DNA from 4 places in the Mesorhizobium sp. CNPSo 4684 genome. Region 2 is predicted to be linked to each of the others. Evidence: predicted binding sites of a transcription regulator. Region 2 holds the regulator's gene; each other region holds the start of a gene.

Region 1 (5,732 bases), on a different contig from region 2:
CATGTGTTGACTCGGTGACAAGAGTCCCAGGGGCAACACGAATCGGTTTTTTCGGTTTTCCCCAACTTGCCCGGTCGCTTATGAGCCGGCGTGTCGTCGGGAGCTTGCCGCGCGCCTTTGCACGACGTTTTCGTTGACTTCATGGCCGAAAAACACGATAAGCCGCACAAGGCCGCCGCTTTGGCGGCTTTTTTGATTTTCCGGTACCGGAGACGCATATAATGAGCGGTTCGGCGCTTTACGAGACCTTTGCTCGCGCACCCCTGGCCTTCGACCACGGTGAAGGCACTTGGCTGGTCACCGACAAGGGCGAGCGATATCTCGATTTTGCTGGCGGCATCGCGGTCAATTCGTTGGGCCACAGCCATCCGCATCTGGTCTCGGCGCTGACCGAACAGGCGGCCAAGCTCTGGCACGTCTCCAATCTCTACGAGATCCCGGGGCAGACCCGGCTGGGCGAGCGGCTGGCCGAGGCTACCTTCGCCGACAAGGTGTTCTTCACCAATTCCGGCGCCGAAGCCTTGGAATGCGCGATCAAGACGGCGCGGCGCTACCAGTTCGTCAAGGGCCACCCCGAGCGCTTCCGCGTCATCACCTTCGAGGGCGCCTTCCATGGCCGTACGCTGGCGACCATCGCCGCGGGCGGCCAGTACAAATATCTCGAAGGCTTCGGCCCCAAGGTCGAGGGTTTCGACCAGGTCGGCTTCGACGACATCGAGGCCGCCGAGAAGGCCATCACATCGGAGACCGCCGCGATCCTGATCGAACCGGTGCAGGGCGAGGGCGGCATCCGCCCGGTGCCGACGCAATCTCTTAAGCGCCTGCGGCAGCTTTGCGACCAGCACGGCCTGCTGTTGATCTTCGATGAGGTCCAGTGCGGCATCGGCCGCACCGGCAAGCTGTTCGCGCATGAATGGACCGGCGTGACGCCCGACATCATGGCGATCGCCAAGGGCATTGGCGGCGGCTTCCCGATGGGCGCGTGCCTGGCCACCGACGAAGCTGCCGTCGGCATGACGGCAGGCGTGCATGGCACCACCTTCGGCGGCAATCCGCTGGCGATGGCGGTCGGCAACGCCGTGCTCGATGTGGTGCTGGAAGACGGCTTCCTGGAAGACGTTCAGCGCAAGGCATTGCTGATGAAACAGGGTCTGGCGGCCGTCGCCGACGAATTTCCCGATGTCATCGAAGGCATCAGGGGCACCGGCCTGATGCTCGGCCTGAAATGCGCCATGCCCAACACCAAGGTCAACATGGCGCTGCGCGACCAGCATCTCCTTGCGGTGCCGGCCGGCGACAACGTCATCCGCCTGCTGCCGCCGCTGACCGTCACCGATGCCGAAATCGGCGAGGCACTCGACCGCATCCGCGCCGGCGCCAAGGGCCTGGCCGACGCCATCACCGCTGCCGCCGCGAAGTAACCCCGGAACCATTCCTGATGTCACTTCGCCATTTCACCGATCTTTCCGCCGTTTCCGAAGGCGATCTGCGGTTCATGCTGGACGACGCGGTGGTGCGCAAGGCGCGCCTCAAGGCCGGCGAGCGCACCAGGCCGCTCGAGGGCAAGGTGCTGGCGATGATCTTCGACAAGCCGTCGACGCGCACGCGTGTCTCCTTCGATGTCGGCATGCGCCAGCTCGGCGGCGAGACCATCATGCTGACCGGCACCGAAATGCAGCTCGGCCGCTCCGAAACCATTGCTGACACCGCCAAAGTGCTGTCGCGCTATGTCGACGCCATCATGATCCGCACGACGTCGCATGAGCGGCTGCTCGAGCTGACCGAGAACGCCACCATCCCGGTGATCAACGGGCTGACCGACGACACCCATCCCTGCCAGCTGATGGCCGACATCATGACCTTCGAGGAGCATCGCGGTCCGGTTGCCGGCAAGACCATCGCCTGGACCGGCGACGGCAACAATGTGCTGCATTCGCTGCTCGAAGCCTCGGCGCGGTTCCGCTTCAACCTCAATGTCGCGGTGCCGGAAGGCAGCGAGCCGGCGCAGAAGCATATCGACTGGTCGAAGACCAATGGCGGCAAGCTCAGCTTCACCCGCTCGCCCGAGGAAGCCGTCGACCAGGCCGATTGCGTGGTCACCGATTGCTGGGTGTCGATGGGTCAGGAACACCGCGCCCGCGGCCACAATGTCTTCTCGCCCTATCAGGTCAATGCGGCGCTGATGGCAAGGGCCAAGCCCGACGCCCTGTTCATGCACTGCCTGCCGGCGCATCGTGGCGAGGAGGTGACCGACGAGGTCATCGACGGGCCGCATTCTGTGGTGTTCGACGAGGCCGAGAACCGGCTCCACGCCCAGAAGGCCGTGCTCGCCTGGTGTCTTGGAGCTTGAAGTGCCTTGGTGCCTGACGTGCTTGGGCGCTTGATCTGGGGCGGCGAGATGCCTATCTGCGCCGCATCACGCAAATCAAGCGCGTTTGGACGCATGCATCCCAGAGGGCGGCATGGCCGCGCCCTGGAGCTTTGTCATGTTGGAAACGCATCAAGTGACTGAACATCACCCCAAACTCGGCGAGTTCGGCTATGCCGGCGACGATCACGTCGTACCGTTCGAGGTCGGCCCGCTCGACGTTCGCGGCCGCACCGTGCAGCTCGGGCCGATGCTCGACGCCATCCTCGGCCGTCACGATTATCCCGAGCCGGTTGCCCGCCTGCTGGCCGAAGCCTGTGTGCTGACGGTGCTGCTCGGCACCTCGCTGAAATTCGAGGGCAAGTTCATCCTGCAGACCCGCACCGACGGGCCGGTCGACATGCTGGTCGCGGATTTCTCCACACCCTCGGCATTGCGCGCCTATGCGCGCTTCGACGCCGATCGGTTGGAAGCGTTGGCAGCCGCAGGCGAGACCTCCCAGCAGACGCTGCTGGGCAGCGGCGTGCTGGCGCTGACCATCGACCAGGGCGCCCACACGCAGCGCTATCAGGGTATCGTCCAGCTCGACGGCGAGACGCTGGAGGACGCCGCGCGCACCTATTTCCGTCAGTCGGAGCAGATCCCGACCGAGCTCAGGCTTTCTGTGGCCAAGCTTCTGACGCCAGGCCCCGGCGGCGCGCGCGAACAATGGCGCGCCGGCGGCATCCTGGCGCAGTTCCTGCCGCAGTCGCCCGAGCGCATGCGCGTGCCCGACATTTCGGGCGGCGACGGCGATCCACGCGATGTGACGCATGAACCGGCCGACAATTCCTGGCAGGAACTGGTGGCCCTGCTCGGCACCATCGAGCCGACCGAACTGATCGACCCGACCATCGGCGCCGAGCGGTTGCTCTACCGGTTGTTCCATGAACACGGCGTGCACGTCTTCGGCGGCGTTCCGGTCGCCGACCGGTGCTCCTGCTCGCGCGACAAGATTCGCGGCATTCTCGAAGGCTTCTCCGCCGAAGAGATCAAGGAGAGCACCGAGGATGGCGGCATTCACGTCGCCTGCGAGTTCTGCTCGAAGCAGTATGACTTCGACCCAGCGGAATTCGCGGCTCAGTAAGGCCTCTTCCTTCTCCCCGTTTCACGGGGAGAAGGTGCCCGAAGGGCGGATGAGGGGCAGCGCGACCATTGGTGAATAGTCGCGCGCCTGGTCTCCGTCATATGCGTAGAAGATAACCTCACGAGCCAGCGCCGCCCCTCATTGCCCTGCCGGGCATTTCTCCCTGTAAACGGGGAGAAAGACGCTAATTCACCGTCCGCCGTGTCCCCGGCAAATCCAGCGAAAACGCCGGGATAGCGATGTCGAACGTCTCGCCCCTTTTGTTGCGCATGGTGTAATGCCCGACCATGAAGCCCGACGGTGTCGAGAGCGGGCAGCCGGACGTATATTGATAGCTGTCGCCGGGATTGAGCTCGGGCTGGTCGCCGACGACGCCGGCGCCGCGCACCTCTTCGACCCGGCCGCTGCCGTCGGTGATGTGCCAGTAGCGCGACATAAGCTGCACGAACTCGTCCGACTGGTTGTCGATCGTCACCTGGTAGCCCCAGACATAGCGGTTCTCCGACGGATCGGAGCGATCCTCCAGATAGAACGGTCTGACCTGCACTTCGATGTTGCGCGTGACGGCGCGGTACATAGGCTGCTCCAAACGACACCAACGGACCTGTCGGCGCTCTTGCCGTACTCCCGGATTAGGGCCTCATGCGCAGTTGCCGAACAACAATGTCATTTAAGTGACACATGACAATGATGGTGTGCACGAACCGTATCGGGCGACTCAGCGCTCTGTCGAACTGTTGAAAACGGCCATTCTTGGCCGCTTTTTCCCGGAGTGACCAGATCTCGATGGAACTGACAGTCATAGCAGCGCTGCTTTCGACACTCCTGCTTCTTTCCAATCTCGCCAGCATTGTGCTCGCCTCGCTCAGCCTGAAGCGGCCGCGCCAGATTGCTCCGCCGGCCAGAAAGGCGCCGCCGGTGTCGATCGTGGTGCCGTCGCGCGGCGTCGAACCGTTTACCGAGGAGACGCTTGCCCGTGCCTTCTCGCTCGACTGGCCGCGCTACGAGCTGATCTTCTGCGTCGCCCATGCCGACGATCCGGTGGTCAAACTGATAAACCGGGCGATTGTCCGGTTTCCAAAGGTGACGGCGCAGCTGCTGATCGGCGATGACCGCATCAGCAGCAACCCGAAACTCAACAATTGCGTCAAGGGCTGGGCGGCGGCGCAGCACAACTGGGTCATCCTGGCCGATTCCAACGTGCTGATGCCTGTCGACTATGTCCAGCATCTGATGGCGGCCTGGCGGCCGGACACCGGGCTTGTCTGCTCGACCCCGATCGGCTCGCGGCCGGACGGTTTTTGGGCCGAGGTCGAATGCGCCTTCCTCAACACGCTGCAGGCGCGCTGGCAATATGCCGGCGAAGCCCTTGGTCTCGGTTTTGCCCAGGGCAAGAGTATGCTGTGGAACAAGCCGATGCTCGACGCCAATGGCGGCATCGAGGCGCTTGCCGCCGAGATCGCCGAGGATGCCGCCGCGACCAAGCTGGTCAATGGGCTCGGCCTGCGCGTCAATCTCGTTGCCTCCCCCTTCGAACAGCCGCTCGGCCAGCGTACGTTTGCCGAGATCTGGTCGCGCCAGACGCGCTGGGCGCGGCTGCGCCGCGTCACCTTCCCGCTGTTCTTCACGCCCGAGATCCTGACGGGTGTGGCGGTGCCGCTGCTGCTGGCACTGGTCGCGGCGGCAAGCGCCGGCGTCAGCATGCCCACCACGGCTTTGTGCGTCCTGGCCTTTGCCTATGTGCCGGAATGCCTGCTCGCCTGGGCCAAGGGCTGGTATTTGTCACCGCGCATCGTCACCGCCATGATCGCGCGCGATGCGATGCTTCCCGCCATCTGGTCGCGCGGTTGGCTCGGCGGCGCGGTCGAATGGCGCGGCAATGCCATGACCATCCGCACCAAGGCGATGACGGAACTGGAAGAGGCCTCGTCGGGCGCCTGAGCGCCGCCCAGGCCTTTGCCTTGCTTTCGGAGCAGGCCGCTACTTCGCCGCCTTAAGCGCCTGTGCAACGTCCTCGAGCAGATCGTCCGTATCCTCGAGGCCAACCGACAGCCTCAGCGTTCCCGGCCCGATGCCGAGTTCGGCGCGCGCCTCCTCGCTGAGGTTCTTGTGCGTCGTCGTCGCCGGATGGGTGATCAGGCTCTTGGCGTCGCCGAGATTGTTGGAGATCAGCACGATGTCGAGCGCGTTCTGCAAGGCAAAGGCCGCCTGCTTGCCGCCCTTGACGTCGAGGCAGAT
Region 2 (5,732 bases):
AATCTCACCGCCAATCCATTCGAGGCGATGACGACCATCACCGTCAAGATCGTCAACCAGCTGACCGGCGACCTCGAGTTCAACTCGCCGCAGACGCTGGTCGCCTTCGCGCTCGGCCTGACGCTGTTCGCGCTGACACTGGTGATGAACATCGTCGCCCTCTACATCGTGCGCAAGTACCGGGAGCAGTACGAATGACCGACATTCCCCTGGACACGATGGCGGGCGCCGTTGCGCGTCCGCGCCGCGACATAGGGCTGAAGGCGCGTTACGCCGCTGAACGCCGTTTCCGCATCTACGGTGTGATTGCGATCTCGGTCGGCCTGGCCTTCCTGGCCATCATGCTGATCGCCATCGTCTCGAAAGGCTATACCGCCTTTTGGCAGACGACGGTGACGCTGCCGATCAGCTTCGACGAGAAAGTCATCGATCCCTCCGGCAAGCGCGCCACCGATCCGAGCGTGCTGATCAAGGCGAACTATCCCAAGCTCGCCGACACCGCGCTGATGGCCAAGCTTGGCATCGACCCAAGCAACAAGCCGATGGTCATGAAGCTCAAGGGCTTCCTGTCGGAAGGCGCCCGCGTCCAGCTGCGCGACATCGTCGCCGCCGATCCGTCGGTGATCGGCACGACGCGCGACGTCAACATCCTGGCCGCGGCCAATCTCGACTCCGCCTTCAAGGGCCAGATCGACCTCAGCGTCGATGAAGCGCGCCGCAAGGTGTCCAACCAGCAGATCGACTGGATGAACAAACTCAAGGCCGACGGCGTAATGGCCGAGCATTTCAACACCGGTCTGTTCACCTATGGCGCCTCCAGCCGGCCTGAGACGTCAGGCATGGGCGTGGCGATCATCGGCTCGTTCTACATGATGGTGATCGTGCTGCTTTTGGCGCTGCCGATCGGGGTCGCGGCCTCGATCTATCTCGAGGAATTCGCCAAGAAGAACCGCTTCACCGACCTGATCGAGGTCAACATCAACAATCTTGCGGCGGTGCCGTCGATCGTCTTCGGTCTGCTCGGCCTTGCCGTGTTCATCAACTTCCTCGGCATGCCGCGCTCGGCCGCCTTTGTCGGTGGCCTGGTGCTGACATTGATGACGCTGCCGACCATCATCATCGCGACGCGCGCGGCCCTTGCCGCGGTGCCGCCGTCGATCCGCTCGGCAGCGCTTGGGCTTGGCGCCTCGAAGATGCAGATGGTGTTCCAGCACATACTGCCGCTTGCCGCTCCCGGCATCCTGACCGGCACGATTATCGGCCTGGCGCGTGCGCTGGGTGAGACAGCACCGCTGCTTCTGATCGGCATGGTCGCCTTCGTCGCCGACTATCCGAAGACGCCTTTCGATCCGGCGACGGCGCTGCCGGTGCAGATCTACATGTGGGCAAACGAGGCCGAACGCGCTTTTGTCGAGCGCATGTCCGGCGCCATCATCATCCTGCTCGTCTTCCTCATGGCCATGAACATCACCGCGATCGTGCTTCGGCGCCGGTTTGAGCGGCGCTGGTAGAAAAAAGGCAATTTGGTATGAACATCATGACCGAACAGTCCCTTGAAAACGCAGTGGGCGACAAAATGAACGCCAAGACGAACGAAGTCATCAAGATGCGCGGCGACAAGGTCGGCGTGTTCTACGGCGAGAAGCAGGCGCTGTTCGACGTCAACCTCGACGTCCGCCAGAACCAGGTGACGGCGCTGATCGGCCCGTCCGGCTGCGGCAAGTCGACCTTCCTGCGCTGCCTCAACCGCATGAACGACACCATCGATTCGGCGCGGGTGACCGGCAAGATCACGCTCGACGACGACGACATCTATGACAAGAACATCGACGTCGTCGAACTCAGGGCTCGCGTCGGCATGGTGTTCCAGAAGCCCAATCCGTTCCCGAAGTCGATCTACGAGAACGTTGCCTACGGCCCGCGCATCCATGGGCTGGCCAAGCGCAAGTCCGACATGGACCAGATCGTCGAGTCGAGCTTGAAGAAGGCGGCGATCTGGAACGAGGTCAAGGACCGCCTGCAGGAGCCCGGCACCGGCTTGTCCGGCGGCCAGCAGCAGCGCCTGTGCATCGCGCGCGCCATCGCGGTGTCGCCGGAAGTAATCCTGATGGACGAACCCTGCTCGGCACTCGACCCGATTGCCACCGCACGCGTTGAGGAGCTGATCGACGAGCTGCGCCAGAATTACACGATCGTCATCGTCACCCACTCGATGCAGCAGGCGGCGCGCGTGTCGCAGCGCACGGCGATGTTCCACCTCGGCTACCTGGTCGAGGAGGGCGCCACCGACAAGATGTTCACCAACCCCGACGACAAGCGCACCCAGGACTACATTACCGGCCGCTTCGGCTGAGCCGTCCAGCGGTTGAATTTTCAGGCACGAGGATCAGGATCATGGGTGAACATACCGTCGCCTCCTTCGATGAAGAGTTGGGCCAGATCAGCAAGCTGATCCGCGACATGGGCGATCTGGCCGGGTCGATGGTCAGCGGCTCGACAAAAGCGCTGCTCAATTCCGACAATGCGCTGGCGCAGCGCGTCGTTTCCGACGACGCCATCATGGACGCGCGCCAGCGGGAACTCGACGATCGCGCCATTACGCTCATCGCCAAGCGCCAGCCGATGGCCAACGATCTGCGTGCCGTGGTCGGCTCGATCCGCATGGCCGGCGACCTCGAGCGCATCGGCGATCTCGCCAAGAACATCGCCAAGCGTGTCGGCACAGTGGGCCTCAGCGTCACGCCGCGCGACCTCTCGCACTCCATCGACGCGATGGCGCAGCTGGTGCTGATCCAGGTGCAAGGGGTGGTCGAGGAGTATGCCGCCGCGGATGCCGCAGCCCTGGCGAAACTCAGGAATGAGGACGAACGTATCGACGTCAAATACACGTCGGTGTTTCGTGAACTCTTGACCTACATGATGGAAGACCCGCGCAACATCACCGCCTGCACGCATCTCCTGTTCTGCGCCAAGAATCTGGAGCGCATCGGTGATCATGTCACCAACATCGCTGAAAATGCGTATTATGTGCTGACCGGCCAGCAATTGCCCGCCAATCGCCCGAAGCAGGACGAGACGGCGATGGCCACTTCGGCCTGACAAGGGTGAACTGCTGATGATCGCGCCACGCATCATGGTCGTGGAGGACGAGGAGCCGCTGGGCGTTCTTCTCCGCTACAACCTCGAATCCGAAGGCTACCAGGTCGAGGTGGTGACGCGCGGCGACGAGGCCGAAATCCGGCTGCAGGAAAACGTGCCAGACCTTCTGGTGCTCGACTGGATGGTGCCGGCGGTGTCCGGCATCGAGCTCTGCCGGCGGCTGCGCATGCGGCCCGAGACCGAACGGCTGCCGATCATCATGCTGACCGCGCGTGGCGAGGAGAGCGACCGCGTGCGTGGCCTGTCCACCGGCGCCGACGACTATCTGGTCAAGCCGTTCTCGACACCGGAATTCATGGCGCGCGTGAAAGCGTTGCTGCGCCGCGCCAAGCCGGAAGTGCTGTCCAGCGTGCTCAAGGTCGGCGACATCGTGCTCGACCGTGAATCGCACCGCGTCTACCGCAAGAAGAGCGAAATCAGGCTCGGACCGACCGAGTTCCGTCTGCTCGAATTCATGATGCGCCATCCCGGCCGCGTGTTCTCGCGCAGCCAGCTGCTCGACAATGTCTGGGGCGAGACGATCTATATCGACGAGCGCACGGTCGACGTGCATGTCGGCCGGCTGCGCAAGGCGGTCAACAATGGCCGCATGCCCGACGTCATCCGCACCATCCGCGGCGCCGGCTACGCCATCCGGGAAGATTAGGCGCGCCGCGCTGTTGCCGGCCCCTCAGGCGACATGCTTGCCCGCTTTCGCCTGAATCCCTGGTGCGAAAATCTCCTGGTCGACGAAGCCGAGCGCGCGCATGGCGCAGCCTTCGCGGATCAGCGGCAGTTCGTTGGGCTCGGTGTCGAAGGAGATCGATTTCGAGTGCTGGCCGCCGGCGGTCTGAGCAATCGCTTCGCGCAATGCCGGTTCGATCAGATCGAACGCGGCGGCGCTGACTCCGACCATGGCGACAGGTGCCGGATCGATCAGCGCGAACAGGCTGCCGAGGCCGAAGCCGAGCGCCTCGCCGGCCTTGCGGTAGGCTTCGCGCTCGGGGCCATCGGTCTCGCGGGCACGTGCGGCGAGCGCCCGCATGTCGGCGTCGCCGACATCGACCGGTTCGGCATCCTCGCTCATCATTTTGGCGCTGCGCCAGATGGCGTAGTTGCCGGCATAGGCCTCCACGCAGCCGCGCCGCCCGCAACGGCACAGCGCGCCGCCGGGCCGGTGGATCATGTGGCCGAACTCGCCGCCCGACGAATGGGTGCCGGTGAACAATTCGCCCTTCAGCACCAGCCCCATTCCGATGCCGTGCGAGAGCAGGATAGCGATGAAATTGTCGCGGTAGCGCTCAGGCTGGCGCCATTGCAGCGCCACCGCCATCATGTTGCAGTCGTTTTCCATGGTGGCCGGAATGCCGAATTCCGCTTCCAGTATGTCGGCGAAGGCAATGTCAGTCAGCGGCGTGATCGGCGACCACAGCATGGCGCGGGCCTGCGAATCGGTGATGCCCTGGATGCCCATGGCAATGCGGGCGACGCTCTGGACATCGAGGTCGGGGTCCTCGAGCCGGCGCCGGACAATCGCTACGCATTCGCCGATCAGCTCGTCGCGCGGCATGGTCAGCGTGTCCAGCCGACGCTGCTCCTCGGCGACCACATGGCCAGCATAGTCGATGACGGTGACGGAGAGGAAATTCAGCGACAGCACCACGGTCATCACCGCGGCGGCTTCCGGGTTGAGGCCCAGGCCGACCTGCGGCCGGCCGCGCTTCAGCGCACCCGTCTCGCCGGGTTTGCTCTCGGCCAGGATGCCTTCTTGAATCAGATCAGACGAGATCGCCGATATGGTCGAATGGCTGAGGCCTGTGGTCGCGGCAATCTCGGTGCGCGACGGCTGGCCGGCCCGGCGCACGGCCGAAATCACCATCGCACGGTTGCGACGGCGCAGATCGTCGTGACGGATTCCAACCGACATTTTGTTTTCCTCCCGGTCCCCCTCGCGCCTCATGATAGTGGAGGCGGTCAGGGACGCCACGCAAATATTGGCAGAAGCCGGCGGCGCTGTCATTGTTTATTGCGGGTCTCGAAAAAATTCGGCGAAGCCATCAGAATCCATCAGAATCGATGTTGACAGCGCCCCGCCGTTGGACCAGTATTTTTTCGAGGCTCGAAAAAATGGAGCCTCTGTGTGCCGGCCTTCGGGCCAGTTTTTGTCGCGCCGTGCGCGGCGCAGGGAGGATTATCATGAACAGATTTGCAGCCGCCATGCTGGCGGGTGTCGCCATGTCGCTGACGCTGGTGTCGGTCGCGCAGGCGAAGGACAAGGTCATCGGCGTGTCGTGGTCGAACTTCCAGGAAGAGCGCTGGAAGACCGACGAAGCGGCAATGAAGGCAGCGATCGAGGCGGCCGGCGACAAGTACATCTCCGCCGACGCGCAGTCCAATCCCGGCAAGCAGTTGACCGACGTCGAAAGCCTGATCTCGCAGGGCGCCAACTCGCTGATCATCCTGGCGCAGGACGCCTCGGCCATCGGCCCGGCCGTGCAGAAGGCGCTGGACGAAGGCATTCCAGTCGTCGGCTATGACCGCTTGATCGAGAACAAGGACGTCTTCTATCTGACCTTCGACAACAAGGAAGTCGG
Region 3 (5,732 bases), on a different contig from region 2:
CAATTCGCTGATCACCCGCGTCCAGTCGCTGTCGCCGAAACCGGGCGTGCGCATCTGCACGAAGGGCAGCCGGCCGAACACGCCATGCTCGCGGATGACATCCCAGCGCACTGTCGCGTCCTTGCCATGGACATGGAAGATGCGCGGCGCCCATTTGCGGATCTGCGGCATCGGATCGATCAGGTAGACGAGCTGATGACAGGGCTCCCATTCCAGCCCGAGGTTGTCGTCGGGCAATTCGTTGAACATCAGTTCCCAGGCATCCGGGTTGTGGGCGATGTTCCAGTCGCCGGTTGCCCAGTTGCCATCCATGGCGCAGTTTTCGAAGGCGATGCGCACGCCCTTGTCGGCGGCGCGTTTTGCCAGCGGGCCCCAGACCTCGCGGAAGCGCGGCAGGCTGTCGGTCAGCTTCTTGCCGCGCAGGCGACCGGTGAAGCCGCTGACCGTGGAAGTGCCGAACAGATGCGCATTGTCGATGACCGTTTCCCAGGCCGCGAGCACACCGCGATCGACTTCGCCATCCTCCAGCGGATTGCCGAACACGCCGAGCGAGGACACGCTGACGTCGGCATCGCCGATCGCCTCGCGAATCTGGCCGGCGAGCCGCGGCAGATCCTTGCCGCCCAGCGTCTGCCAGAAGAAGGGCTGGATGCTCTCGAAACCGAGCGGCAGGATCTGTTTGATGTAGGCTGCCGGGTCATCGAGATTGGCCCGCACCATGGTGCCGATCCGGATGTCGAGAAGCGGGTTTGGCATCATTGTGTTTCCTGTCTGGGGATAGCCACCCGGCGCCCGGTCTCGGCGCTCTCGATTGCGCCAAAAACCATGGCCAGGCTTTTGATGTTGTCGCTCCCACGCGTTTCCGGCTCGCTGCCGGTCTCGATGGCGTGGATGAAATCCTTGATGATGCCGAGATGGCCGCCGACGCGGTCGGCCGGATCGAGCGCCGGCACTTCGATCGCCTGCGTTTTGTCGATAATCCCGTCGCGGCCCGGCACCACCACTTCCGCCTTCAGCGCGTCACTGCCGTCCCAGATCAGGCTGCCGCGCTCGGCGACGATGCGCCAACTGCCTTCCCAGCTGGTGCGAAAGCCGTCGGCGCACCAGGAGCCGGCATAGGTGAATACCTTGCCGCCGCCGAGGTCGAAGACGGCGCTGGCCGACGAGCCCTGCCGGTACCAGGAATTGGCCGGCTCCCATTCCTGGCAATAGACGCCGGCGGGATCGCCGCCGACCATGTAGCGGGCGGCGTCGAACGTATGGATCGCCATGTCGAGCAGCAGCACATGCGCCATCTCCTCGCGAAAGCCGCCGAAATGCGGCGCGATGAAGAAATCGGCATGGATGCTGGTCGGCTTGCCGATGGCGCCGGAATCCAGAAACCGCCTTATGCGCCGCACATTGGCGACATAGCGCCGGTTCTGCACCACGGCATGGATGCGCCCGGCCCGGCGCGCCGCCTCGACGATGGCGCGGGCATTTTCCGGACTGTCGGCCAGCGGCTTTTCGGTCAGCAGATGGCAATTGCGGGCAAAGGCGGCAAAGGCGACGTCGCGCCGCGCGGCGGGCACCACGACGTCGAACACCGCGTCAGGTCGGGTCTGGTCAAGGACCTTATCGAGGCTGGTGCCGATGACGGCGCCGTCCAGCCCATATTCGCGCGCCCTCGCCTTCGCCCGTTCGGCGTCGAGATCGACAAGGCCGACAATGGCGAGCCCGTCGATTTGCCTTGCGGCATCGAGCCAGGCCTTGCTCATCGCACCGCAGCCGACGAGGACGGCGTTCATCATCCGGCATTCCTCCCGTCCGGTCCCTCCAGACCGAATGTCACGGCATTGACGGCATCACCGTAAACGTTTTTCCGTAAACGTTTACGAGAACACACCCGATGGCGTAGAATGTCAATCGGCTGCCCGCAAAAATCATCCCCGAAGCCTTGGCCTGAGCGGCAGCCGGTGCTAGCCAAGGGTCGGCGGAGAGAAGTCCTTGGCGTCCAGCATCCACGACCTTGCGCGTCACCTGAACATTTCGATCGGCACCGTGTCGCGGGCGCTGAACGGCCGCGCCGACGTCAATGCCGACACCCGTCAGCGCGTGCTCGCCGCCGCCAAGCAGCTGAACTATTCGCCGAACCAGTCGGGCCGAAGCCTCAGACAAGGCGCCACCCATTCGATCGCCTTCATGCTGCAACCGCATCCCGGCGACCAGCAATATGGCGAACCGTTCTTCATCCCGTTCCTGACCGGTCTGCAGGCGCGGCTCGCCGAGTATGACCTGGATCTGATGGTCGTCATGGGTGAGCCCGGCCAATATCAGCAGGAGAGGCTGCGCCGCGTGGTTGAGACGCGCCGGGCCGACGCGGTCGTGTTGGCCAATACACGGCGGGAAGACGATCGGATCGACTATCTCAGCAAGGCCGGCTTTCCCTTCGCCACGCTTGGCCGAAGTCAATCCGGCGACGACACCTACCCTTCGCTCGATATCGATTTCGAGAGGGCGGGTGATGAAGCCGTCGACCGGCTGGTCGCGCGCGGCCACCGCCGCATTGCCGCCATCCGCCCTTCGCTCGATCTCAACTTCGGCTACCTGTTCCTCGACGGCTACCGCAAGGCGCTGAAGCGGCACGGCATCGAAGTCGACCCCGGCCTGATCGCGGACGGCTTCATCAACGAGGCCGGAGGCTACCAGGTGACGCCGCGCGTGATGCTCTCCAAGGACCGGCCCACAGCCATCATCTTCAACAACGACGCAATGGCGCTCGGCGGCTGCAAGGCACTGGCCGAGATGGGCATCAGGCCCGGCCACGACATAGCGGTGATCGTCATCGTCGACACGCCGCTTTGCCGCTACTTTTCGCCGGCGCTGACCGCTTTCCGTCCGTCGCTGGAGCCCATGGGCCGGCGGCTGGCCGAAATGCTGCTGGCCTCGCTCCCCGCCTTCGCCGGCCCCGAAGGCACGCGCATCATCCGCGAAGTCTGGCCGCTGGAGCTGATCGCCCGCGACAGCGATTGATCACCGCGGGAAGTAGGCCGGTCGGCCTCAATCCACCTTCTTCTCGCCCTTCTCGCCGGCCTTGACGATGTCGCCCGTGGTGAACAGGATTTCCTTCAGCTCGGCCCGCCAGTCTTTCTTCTGGCGCAGCAGGAATTCGAGATCCATGCCGAAATGCTTGAACTCTTCGCCTTGCGCGTTTTTCATGATCGCCTTGGCCTGCGGGTCCTTTTCCACCGACATGCGCTGTTCGTACCAGCCGATCGCCTCCGCCTCCTCGATCAGCGAAGTGATCATGCGAGCGAAGGTCCGCACCTTCTGCGTCAGTTCTTCCGGCGGCTCGTGATACTGGTCGAAACCCATTTTCGTCCTCTCCTGATCCCCTGCCTCGCCGACCGATTGCAAGCAGCGCCAAGGCTTCGCTGCAACGGATCAAGATCAGGAATGGTTCCCGCCGTAGGGCGACGCCCGCCCTGTCACGCAAGTATCATGTTCGCGTCCTAGACCGCTTTGCGGGAGGGCGCTTGCGACATCGTCGATGCGATGCGGGGCCCTTTGCAGTCTCAGCCGCGTGAAGGCTTGTCACAAAGAGGATCTCCATGAAAATCTCGCACCGAACCCTGTCGCTCGGCGCCGCATTGGCGCTGTTTACCGCCCTGACCCCTGCCCTTGCCGACAGCACCGCCACCGTCGGCGATGTCAGCTTCGTCAACAAGGGCCTGGTCGGCGTCGGCCGCATCCCGGCCGACCTGAAGGACAAGTTCGGCGAGACCTTCGGCTCCGGCTCCGGCATGTCGATCGACGCCGCGAGCTGGACGCATGACGCCAATGGCTACAAGGGTTCGCTCTGGCTGCTGCCCGATCGCGGCTACAATGTCGTCGGCACCACCGACTACCGGCCGCGCCTCAACACTATTCGTATCGAGCTCACGCCGACCGCTCTGGGCGCCGCGCCCGCCGCCGGCCAGGAACAGACCGGCGTCAAGGCGACGCTTGCCGATTCCCTGCTGCTCACCGACGACAAGGGCGCCGATGCCACCGGCCTCGATCCGCTCAACGGCGTGCGCGCGGCCAACGGCGACATGCCGATCCTGCCCGAGGCCAACGGCAAGCTGGCGCTCGACAATGAGGCCATCGCGCGGCTACCCGACGGCACCCTGTTCATCTCCGACGAATACGGCCCCAACATCTATCGCTTCTCGGCCGACGGCCATTTGATGTCGGCGACGCAGCCGCCGGCCGCCCTGGTGCCGATGCGCAAGGGCAAGCCGAACTTCGCCTCGGACAATCCGGGCCCGGGTGCCCCCGAACCCGATCCGAAGGATCCTGAAACCGGCCGTCAGAACAACCAGGGCCTCGAAGGCATGGCGCTGACACCGGACGGCAAGTCGCTGATCGCGGTGCTGCAGTCGGCGCCCCGCCAGGATGGCGGCGATTCCGGCGCCACGCGCCAGAACACCCGCGCGCTGGTCTATGACGCCACCGACCCGGCACACCTCAAGCTGGCGCACGAATATGTCGTGCCGCTGCCGGTGTTCAAGGACGACAAGGGCAAGACCAAGATCGCCGCGCAGAGCGAGATCGTGGCACTGTCCGACAAGACCTTCCTGATGCTGGCGCGCGACAGCGGCAACGGCCAGGGGGTGAAGGGCGACACCTCGCTTGTGCGCCAGATCTTCGTCGTCGACGTCTCGGCCGCGACCGACATTGCCGGCGGCGCCTTCGATGCCGCCGACAAGCCGGTTGCACCCAAGGGCGTGCTCGATCCGTCGGTCACGCCGGCCAAGCTGACACCATTCATCGACATCAACGACAACAAGGAACTCGGCCGCTTCGGCCTGCATGACGGCAAGCCGAACGACAAGAACAACCTCTCGGAGAAGTGGGAGGCAATGTCGGTGGTCAGCGTGCTCGATCCGGCGCTGCCCGACGACTATTTCCTGTTCGTCGGCAACGACAACGACTTCCTCGCCCAGGACGGCTTCCAGGTTGGTGCGCCCTACAAGGCCGAGGACGGGGCCGATGTCGACACCATGTTCCTGGTCTATCAGGTCACGCTGCCGGGCCTCGCCAAGCAGTAGTCGTATACAACAGACAAAAAGCGGAGGCGCCCGGGTGCCTCCGTTTTTTGTCGGCGATCAGCGGACCGCTGATGCCCTATTTCAGGATCTCGGCGTCCCTCGGCACGCCGGCGTCGATCGGCTCGGCGGTCCTGTTCGACACGGCGGAGCTCTCCCCGGCGACCGAAAAGTTCGCGCGCACATGGACCTGGGTTACGCCATTGACCCTGCTGTAGAGGTCGATGATGTCCTGGTTCATGAAGCGCACGCAGCCCGACGACGCGTTCTTGCCGATGGAATCCCATTCCGGCGTGCCATGCAGCCGGTACATCGTGTCCTTGCCGTCGCGGAAGAGATAGAGCGCGCGGGCGCCGAGCGGGCTCTGCGGTCCCGGCGGCATGCCGTCCTTGTATTTCGCCAGCTCGGGGCGGCGCTGGATCATTTCCGGCGGCGGCGTCCACACCGGCCACTTCTTGCGCGCCTGGACCACGGCGCTGCCGGTCCAGCCGAACCCGGCCTTGCCTAGGCTGACGCCGTAACGGATCGCCTTGCCGCCATCGCGCACCAGATAGAGGAAATGTTCCGACGTATCGACGACGATGGTGCCCGGTTTTTCGCCGGTCGGGTCGGTCACGATCTGGCGCACGAACTTCGGATCGAGCTTGGATATCGGGATCGCCG
Region 4 (5,732 bases), on a different contig from region 2:
GAAGATCATCAAATGGCTGCTTGGCCTGGTCGTGCTGGCGGTCGCCGCATTGTTTGCCTGGCTCTACATCGCGCCGCCGGAACTGATCCGCGTCGGTTCGGGCTATTCGGCCAAGATCGTCTGCTCGAATGTTTTTATCGCCGGACGTGATCCCAATGAGGTGCTTGCCGTCGACGTGCAGGCACCTGGCCATCCACTGCTCAGGCTTATGAAAGTGTCGGTCGACAAGAACAGGGGGACCGTCTCGGCCGGGCTGCTCGGCTTCCTCGGCAAGAGCGTTGCCGTCGCGCGCGACGGCTTGGGTTGCGCCTTGGTTCCCGATGGCGATGTCGGCAAGGTACGGCGCACGACAATCCCCGCCGAAGCGTCGGCAACCACCAGGGGCGATCTGTGGCCGGAGGGAGATCGGGTCGATGCCTCGCAGAATCCCGAGATCGGCAAGATCCTCGACGATGCAGGGATGACCGGAACCGGCATGCGGGCTGTGGTGGTGGTGAAGAACGGCCGCATCGTTGCCGAGCGCTATGGCGACGGGTTTTCGGCGAAGACGCCGCTGCTCGGCTGGTCGATGACCAAGACGGTCAATGCCGCGCTTGTCGGCACGCTGGTCAAGGACGGCAAGATGGCGGTGACCAATCAGGGCCTGTTCGTCCCCTGGAAGGCGGACGGCCGCGCCGCCATCAGTCTCGCCGACATGATGGCGATGTCGAGCGGGCTGGAATTCAACGAGGATTATGGCGACGTCGCCGATGTGACGCGCATGCTCTATCTCGAGCCCGACATGGCGGGCTTCGCCGAATCCAAGCCGATGACCGGCGAAGTGGGTAAGGTCTTCTCCTATTCGAGCGGCACGGCGGTGATGCTGTCGCGGCTGTGGCAGGACGCGATCGGCGACAAGGCGAAGGCGCTGGCTTGGCCACGGACCGCGCTGTTCGCGCCGCTTGGCATGCAAAGCGCGGTGCTCGAAACAGACGAAGAGGGCACCTTCGTCGGCTCATCCTATCTCTACGCCACCGGCCACGACTGGGCGCGCTTCGGCCAGTTCCTGCTGCAGGGCGGGGTGTGGAACGGCAACCAGATCCTGCCGGCCGGTTTCGTCGACTGGATGCGCGAGCCGGCGCCGGCCTCGAAGGTTTATGGCAAGGGGCAGTTGTGGATCGAAGCGCCGGGCGACGAGGAAAATCCTGGCGCCGGCGTCGCCGCCGGCCTGCCCAAGGATACCTACTGGATGGAGGGCCATGACGGCCAGACGATCGCCATCATCCCTTCAGAGCAATTGGTCGTGGTGCGGCTCGGGCTGACGCCGGCCAAGCTCGGCTACCGGCCGCAGGTGATGCTTGGCGCGCTGGCGAAGGCGCTACATTAGACTCTTGGCTGCGCGATCACCGCCAGCCAGGCATAACCGCGATAAAGCGTGCGGAAACGGAAACTTGCGCCGGTTCGCCGAGATTCCGATTCCAGGACTTCGCGCAACGATTCACGCGGCGCGACGTGGAATTTCCTGAGCCAGCCGCGCAACACGGCCCGGAACCAGCGCGGCAGGCCTTCCTGCTGGCCGAAATCGACGACATGCAATGAGCCCCCGGGCGCAAGTGCTGCAAGCGCTGCTGAAACCGTCTTTTCCCAGCCAGGGATCATCGACAACGAGTAGGACACGAAGATGCGGTCGAAACGCTCGACGCCGAACAGTGTCTTGGCGTCGAAATCGGTGGCATCGCCGCGCGCCAGCACGACGCGACCGGACAGGCCTTCACGGCCAATGGCCTTGCTGGCCGTCTCCAGCATTTCCGCCGAAATATCGAGACCGAAGAAGCGCGCCTCCGGATAGCGGCGGGCGGCAAGCGCAATGTTGCGGCCGGTGCCGCAGCCGAGTTCGAGCACTGTGCCGTTCGCCGGCACGTCCAGCCCCGATATCATCTGGTCGCGGCCGAGCAGGTAATATTTGCGGGTCAGATCGTAGATATGGCGCTGCCAGCGATAGACGCCGTCCATCAGTTCGGCGTGGTCGGCCGGCAGTTCGCTCGTGCTCATGCCGCGCGCTTCACATAGAGGTGGAAGCCGCCATAGATCGCCGAGCGGTCGCGGGCCGAATAGTCGCGCGAGGCCTCGTCCTCATAGTTCCACTGGTCGAGCAGCGAAGTCGAGACGCGGCCGGGCAGCAGGCTGGGTTCGGCAGCGGTGCGGAAGATGACGCGGGCACCGACCGAAGCGGTGCGGGTGATCTCCGACCACAGCGCGTTTAGCTGGTCATCGGTCATCCAGTCCTGCGCGTCGAGCAGGATGAAGCGGTCGACGGTCCCAGCGTCCTTGCCGGCCAGGAATTCGATCAGATTGGCGTGGTGGATGCCGACGCGATCGACATTGTTGCGGATCGCCTTGTAGTTGGCCTCTTCGAGATAGGCGGGCAGGGCGGCTTCGCCCGGATTGGGATAGCGGCGGGCGAAAGCCTGCCAGGCGAAATAATTGTTCTTCAACGGAAAATCACAAGCGAGCTTTTCCAGCCGGGCCTTCAGCACACTGGCCATCGAACCGTCGCCCGAGGTGATCAGCGAATCGTACTGCGCCGGCGGAATGCCGAGACCGAACAGCGAGGCCTTGCGCGAGGTCGCCCAGCGGAGGAGCTTCTTGTCGAAGACCGGCGCCAGCTCTTCGTTGAAGAAGCGACGCTGGTCGGCAATGCTCTTCGACGCCATGATGCCGGCGGGGTCGACACCGAAGAATTTGGCGGTGCGATGGCCCATGGCGATGAACAGGCCGAGCAGGCCGGTCTGGTAGAAATTGCGGTCGAAGACGGTGATGCGCCGGCGGCCGCGCCAGTTGCGACGCTCCCAATAATGGCGGCTGACCGGATCGAGATGCGGCGCGATGAAGCGGTCATAGGCTTCCGAATTGTGGCTGGTGTCGGCGGCGCCGAAGAAGCGGAACAGATCGCCCTGCGAAGGCAGATGCCGGACCGCCTCCAGCTTCATCCGGTTCAAGGCGATGTGGGCGGCGTTGAGATCGACCGCATCGACGCGTTCAGGCGACCGGGTGAGGTAAGCGAGGATATTGCAGCCGCCGGAGGCGATGGTGACGACGCGGTGGCCCTGGCCAAGCTGCATGGCCTCCATGTCGACCTCAGGGTCTTCCCAGATCTGCGGATAGACGAGGCCGGAAAACAGAAGCGCAAACAGCCGCTCGGAAAGGCCGGCCTTCGACAGCGGGCGGTTCTGGTAGACCGCTTTTCCGACTTCCTTGCCACGGCGAAAGACCAGATCTGCCGAAACGTCCGTCATGGCTAATGATTCCCCGTTTGCTTTGGCGCAAGCGGGTAGCGCAGCGTCATGACAGGCCAGTGACAGGCTGTTGACGCTTCAGCTTGTTGTTTTGATGCAAGTCGTTTTCTCAAAACGGATGAACAATTTTTGGGCGACGTGCATTAATCTTGGCCAAACCCGCCCGGCGTCGGCGTCGTCAGGATGACGGCGTCACCGGCGTCGAGCACGGTCTGGTCGCAGGCCATCAACGTCTCGACGCTGCCGTCCTGGCGGCGGACCTTGGTCGAGCCAACTTCGCCGTCACCGCCGCCATCCAGGCCTTGCGGCGGCCGGTTGCGGTGCGAAGACAGGATGGCGCATTCCATCTTTTCGAGGAAACGGATCGTCCGCCTGGTGCCGTCGCCGGCATCCCATTTGCCCTTGCCGCCGGATCCCTGGCGGATGTGGAAATCCTCGAGCAGAACGGGAAAGCGCAGTTCCAGCACTTCCGGGTCGGTGAGGCGCGAATTGGTCATGTGGGTGTGGACGCCGGAGGTGCCGGCAAAGCCGCGGCCGGAGTTCATCTGCCCGGCCGGCGAGCCGGAACAGATCGTCTCGTAATACTGGTACTGCTTGTTGCCGAAGGTCAGGTTGTTCATCGTGCCTTGCGCGTTGGCCATGGCGCCCATGGCGCCGAACAGCGCGTTGGTGACATGCTGCGAGGTCTCGACATTGCCGGCGACCACGGCGGCGGGGTAGGCGGGCTTCAGCATCGAGCCGTCAGGGATGATGATGTTGATTGGCCGCAGACAGCCGGCATTCATCGGGATCATGTCTTCGACCATGACGCGGAAGGCGTAGAGGACGGCGGCGCGGGCGACGGGCTCCGGCGCGTTGAAATTGTTCTTCATCACAGGCGACGTGCCGGTGAAGTCGACGGTCGCCTCGCGCTTTTGCCGGTCGACCGTGATCTTCACCTTGATGACCTGGCCGGTGTCGGTTGGGTATTCATATTCTGATGCGTCGGGCAGCCGCTCCAGCACGCGGCGCACGCTTTCGGCGGCATTGTCCTGGACATGGCCCATATAGGCTTCGACGACATCGAGGCCGAAATGGGCGACCATCTTGCGCAGTTCCGCCACGCCCTTTTCATTGGCTGCGATCTGCGCCTTGAGGTCGGCGATGTTCTGGTGCGGGTTGCGAGCGGGGTAGGGGTGGTCGGTGAGCAGCGTCTGCAGTTCCGCCTCGCGGAATTTTCCGCGATCGACAACACGGAAATTGTCGAACAAAACACCTTCCTCGTTGACGGTAGTGGCGAGCGGCGTCATCGAGCCGGGGGCCGTGCCACCAATGTCGGCATGATGACCGCGTGAGGCGACGTAGAAGAGGATTTCCTCCCTCGTTGAGGGGGAGGTGGCGGCGAAGCCGCCGGAGGGGGTCGGATCGACCGGGCTCGGCGCTCTTGCGGTGCCTTCTGAGAGGACCCCACCCGGCCGCTGCGCGGCCACCCTCCCCTCAAGGGGGAGGGAAAAGACCGGCGTCACCACGGTGATGTCGGGCAGATGCGTGCCGCCATTGTAGGGGGCATTCAGCGCAAAGACGTCGCCGGGATGGATGTCGCCGGAGTTCAGCCGGATGATGGTCTCGACCGATCGGTCCATGGAGCCGAGATGCACTGGCATGTGCGGCGCGTTGGCGACCAGCGCGCCGTGACGGTCGAAGACGGCGCAGGAAAAATCCAGTCTTTCCTTGATATTGACGGAATAGGCAGTGTTCTGCAGCGTGACGCCCATCTGCTCGGCGATCGACATGAAGAGGTTGTTGAAGACCTCCAGCATCACCGGATCGGCGTCAGTACCAAGGGCGGCAGCGCGCACTTTCCGTTCCGCGCGGCGGATGACGACGTGATTGAGATTGGTGATTTCGGCCCGCCAGCCCGGCTCGACGACGATGGTCTGGTTCGGCTCGATAATGAGAGCGGGTCCCGCCACCAAATTGGAGGGGCGCAGGTTTTCGCGGCGGTGGATGCCGGCTTCATGCCACCGGCCCTCGGTGTAGATGCGCCGCGTTCCGGAAGCGCCGGCTTCAACCCGGGCAGGTCCTGCGGGCGCATAGGCTTCGGCCTTGGCCTCTGCGATTTCGCTGCCTTCGACGCCAACCGTCTCGACGATCATCGGCTTGTCGTCATAGACGAAACCAAACTGCGCCTTGTGGGCGATCTCGAAATCGCGCCTGGCCTGGAAGATCGAGTCCTGCTCGAAATTCACCGGCAGCGTCGTGTCGGTGCCGTCGTAGCGGATGTGCAGAACCGGCCTTGCGGCAACTTTATCCTCGGCGATGCCTTGCGCCGCGAGTTCGGCGATGACGGCCTTTTTCAACGTGGCAATGAGGCTGTCGATCTCTGACCTGGACTCTTCCGCCAGCGGCTTGAGCAGCGCCTGCTGGCGCGACGCGAAGATTGACGACAGACCGATGCCGTACGCCGACAGCAGGCCG

What was found. Region 2 encodes PhoB, which activates phosphate uptake and scavenging genes when phosphate is short. Its sites were predicted from a motif close to TGTCATNNANCTGTCAT; they were not measured.
Region 1: the regulator PhoB is predicted to act here: its motif matches at 4,159-4,175, upstream of AC04SG_RS05145 (ceramide glucosyltransferase).
Region 3: the regulator PhoB is predicted to act here: its motif matches at 3,466-3,482, upstream of AC04SG_RS09390 (esterase-like activity of phytase family protein).
Region 4: the regulator PhoB is predicted to act here: its motif matches at 3,324-3,340, upstream of AC04SG_RS09635 (BtaA family protein).

The regions. Positions count from the first base shown of each region.
Region 1 is NZ_JBWLUX010000004.1:167,809-173,540, forward strand. It holds gene AC04SG_RS05125 (acetylornithine transaminase) at 222-1,421, shown strand; gene argF (ornithine carbamoyltransferase) at 1,439-2,350, shown strand; gene AC04SG_RS05135 (Hsp33 family molecular chaperone) at 2,463-3,494, shown strand; gene apaG (Co2+/Mg2+ efflux protein ApaG) at 3,679-4,071, opposite strand; gene AC04SG_RS05145 (ceramide glucosyltransferase) at 4,281-5,435, shown strand; gene AC04SG_RS05150 (O-succinylhomoserine sulfhydrylase) at 5,475-5,732, opposite strand, start outside.
Region 2 is NZ_JBWLUX010000039.1:36,459-42,190, reverse strand. It holds gene pstC (phosphate ABC transporter permease subunit PstC) at 1-198, shown strand, start outside; gene pstA (phosphate ABC transporter permease PstA) at 195-1,511, shown strand; gene pstB (phosphate ABC transporter ATP-binding protein PstB) at 1,529-2,353, shown strand; gene phoU (phosphate signaling complex protein PhoU) at 2,395-3,099, shown strand; gene phoB (phosphate regulon transcriptional regulator PhoB) at 3,116-3,805, shown strand; gene AC04SG_RS28180 (ROK family protein) at 3,830-5,065, opposite strand; gene xylF (D-xylose ABC transporter substrate-binding protein) at 5,335-5,732, shown strand, end outside.
Region 3 is NZ_JBWLUX010000008.1:117,559-123,290, forward strand. It holds gene AC04SG_RS09370 (sugar phosphate isomerase/epimerase family protein) at 1-759, opposite strand, end outside; gene AC04SG_RS09375 (Gfo/Idh/MocA family protein) at 756-1,790, opposite strand; gene AC04SG_RS09380 (LacI family DNA-binding transcriptional regulator) at 1,987-3,012, shown strand; gene AC04SG_RS09385 (ferritin family protein) at 3,040-3,354, opposite strand; gene AC04SG_RS09390 (esterase-like activity of phytase family protein) at 3,591-5,072, shown strand; gene AC04SG_RS09395 (L,D-transpeptidase) at 5,149-5,732, opposite strand, start outside.
Region 4 is NZ_JBWLUX010000008.1:169,832-175,563, reverse strand. It holds gene AC04SG_RS09645 (serine hydrolase domain-containing protein) at 1-1,366, shown strand, start outside; gene AC04SG_RS09640 (class I SAM-dependent methyltransferase) at 1,363-2,031, opposite strand; gene AC04SG_RS09635 (BtaA family protein) at 2,028-3,275, opposite strand; gene AC04SG_RS09630 (hydantoinase B/oxoprolinase family protein) at 3,419-5,732, opposite strand, start outside.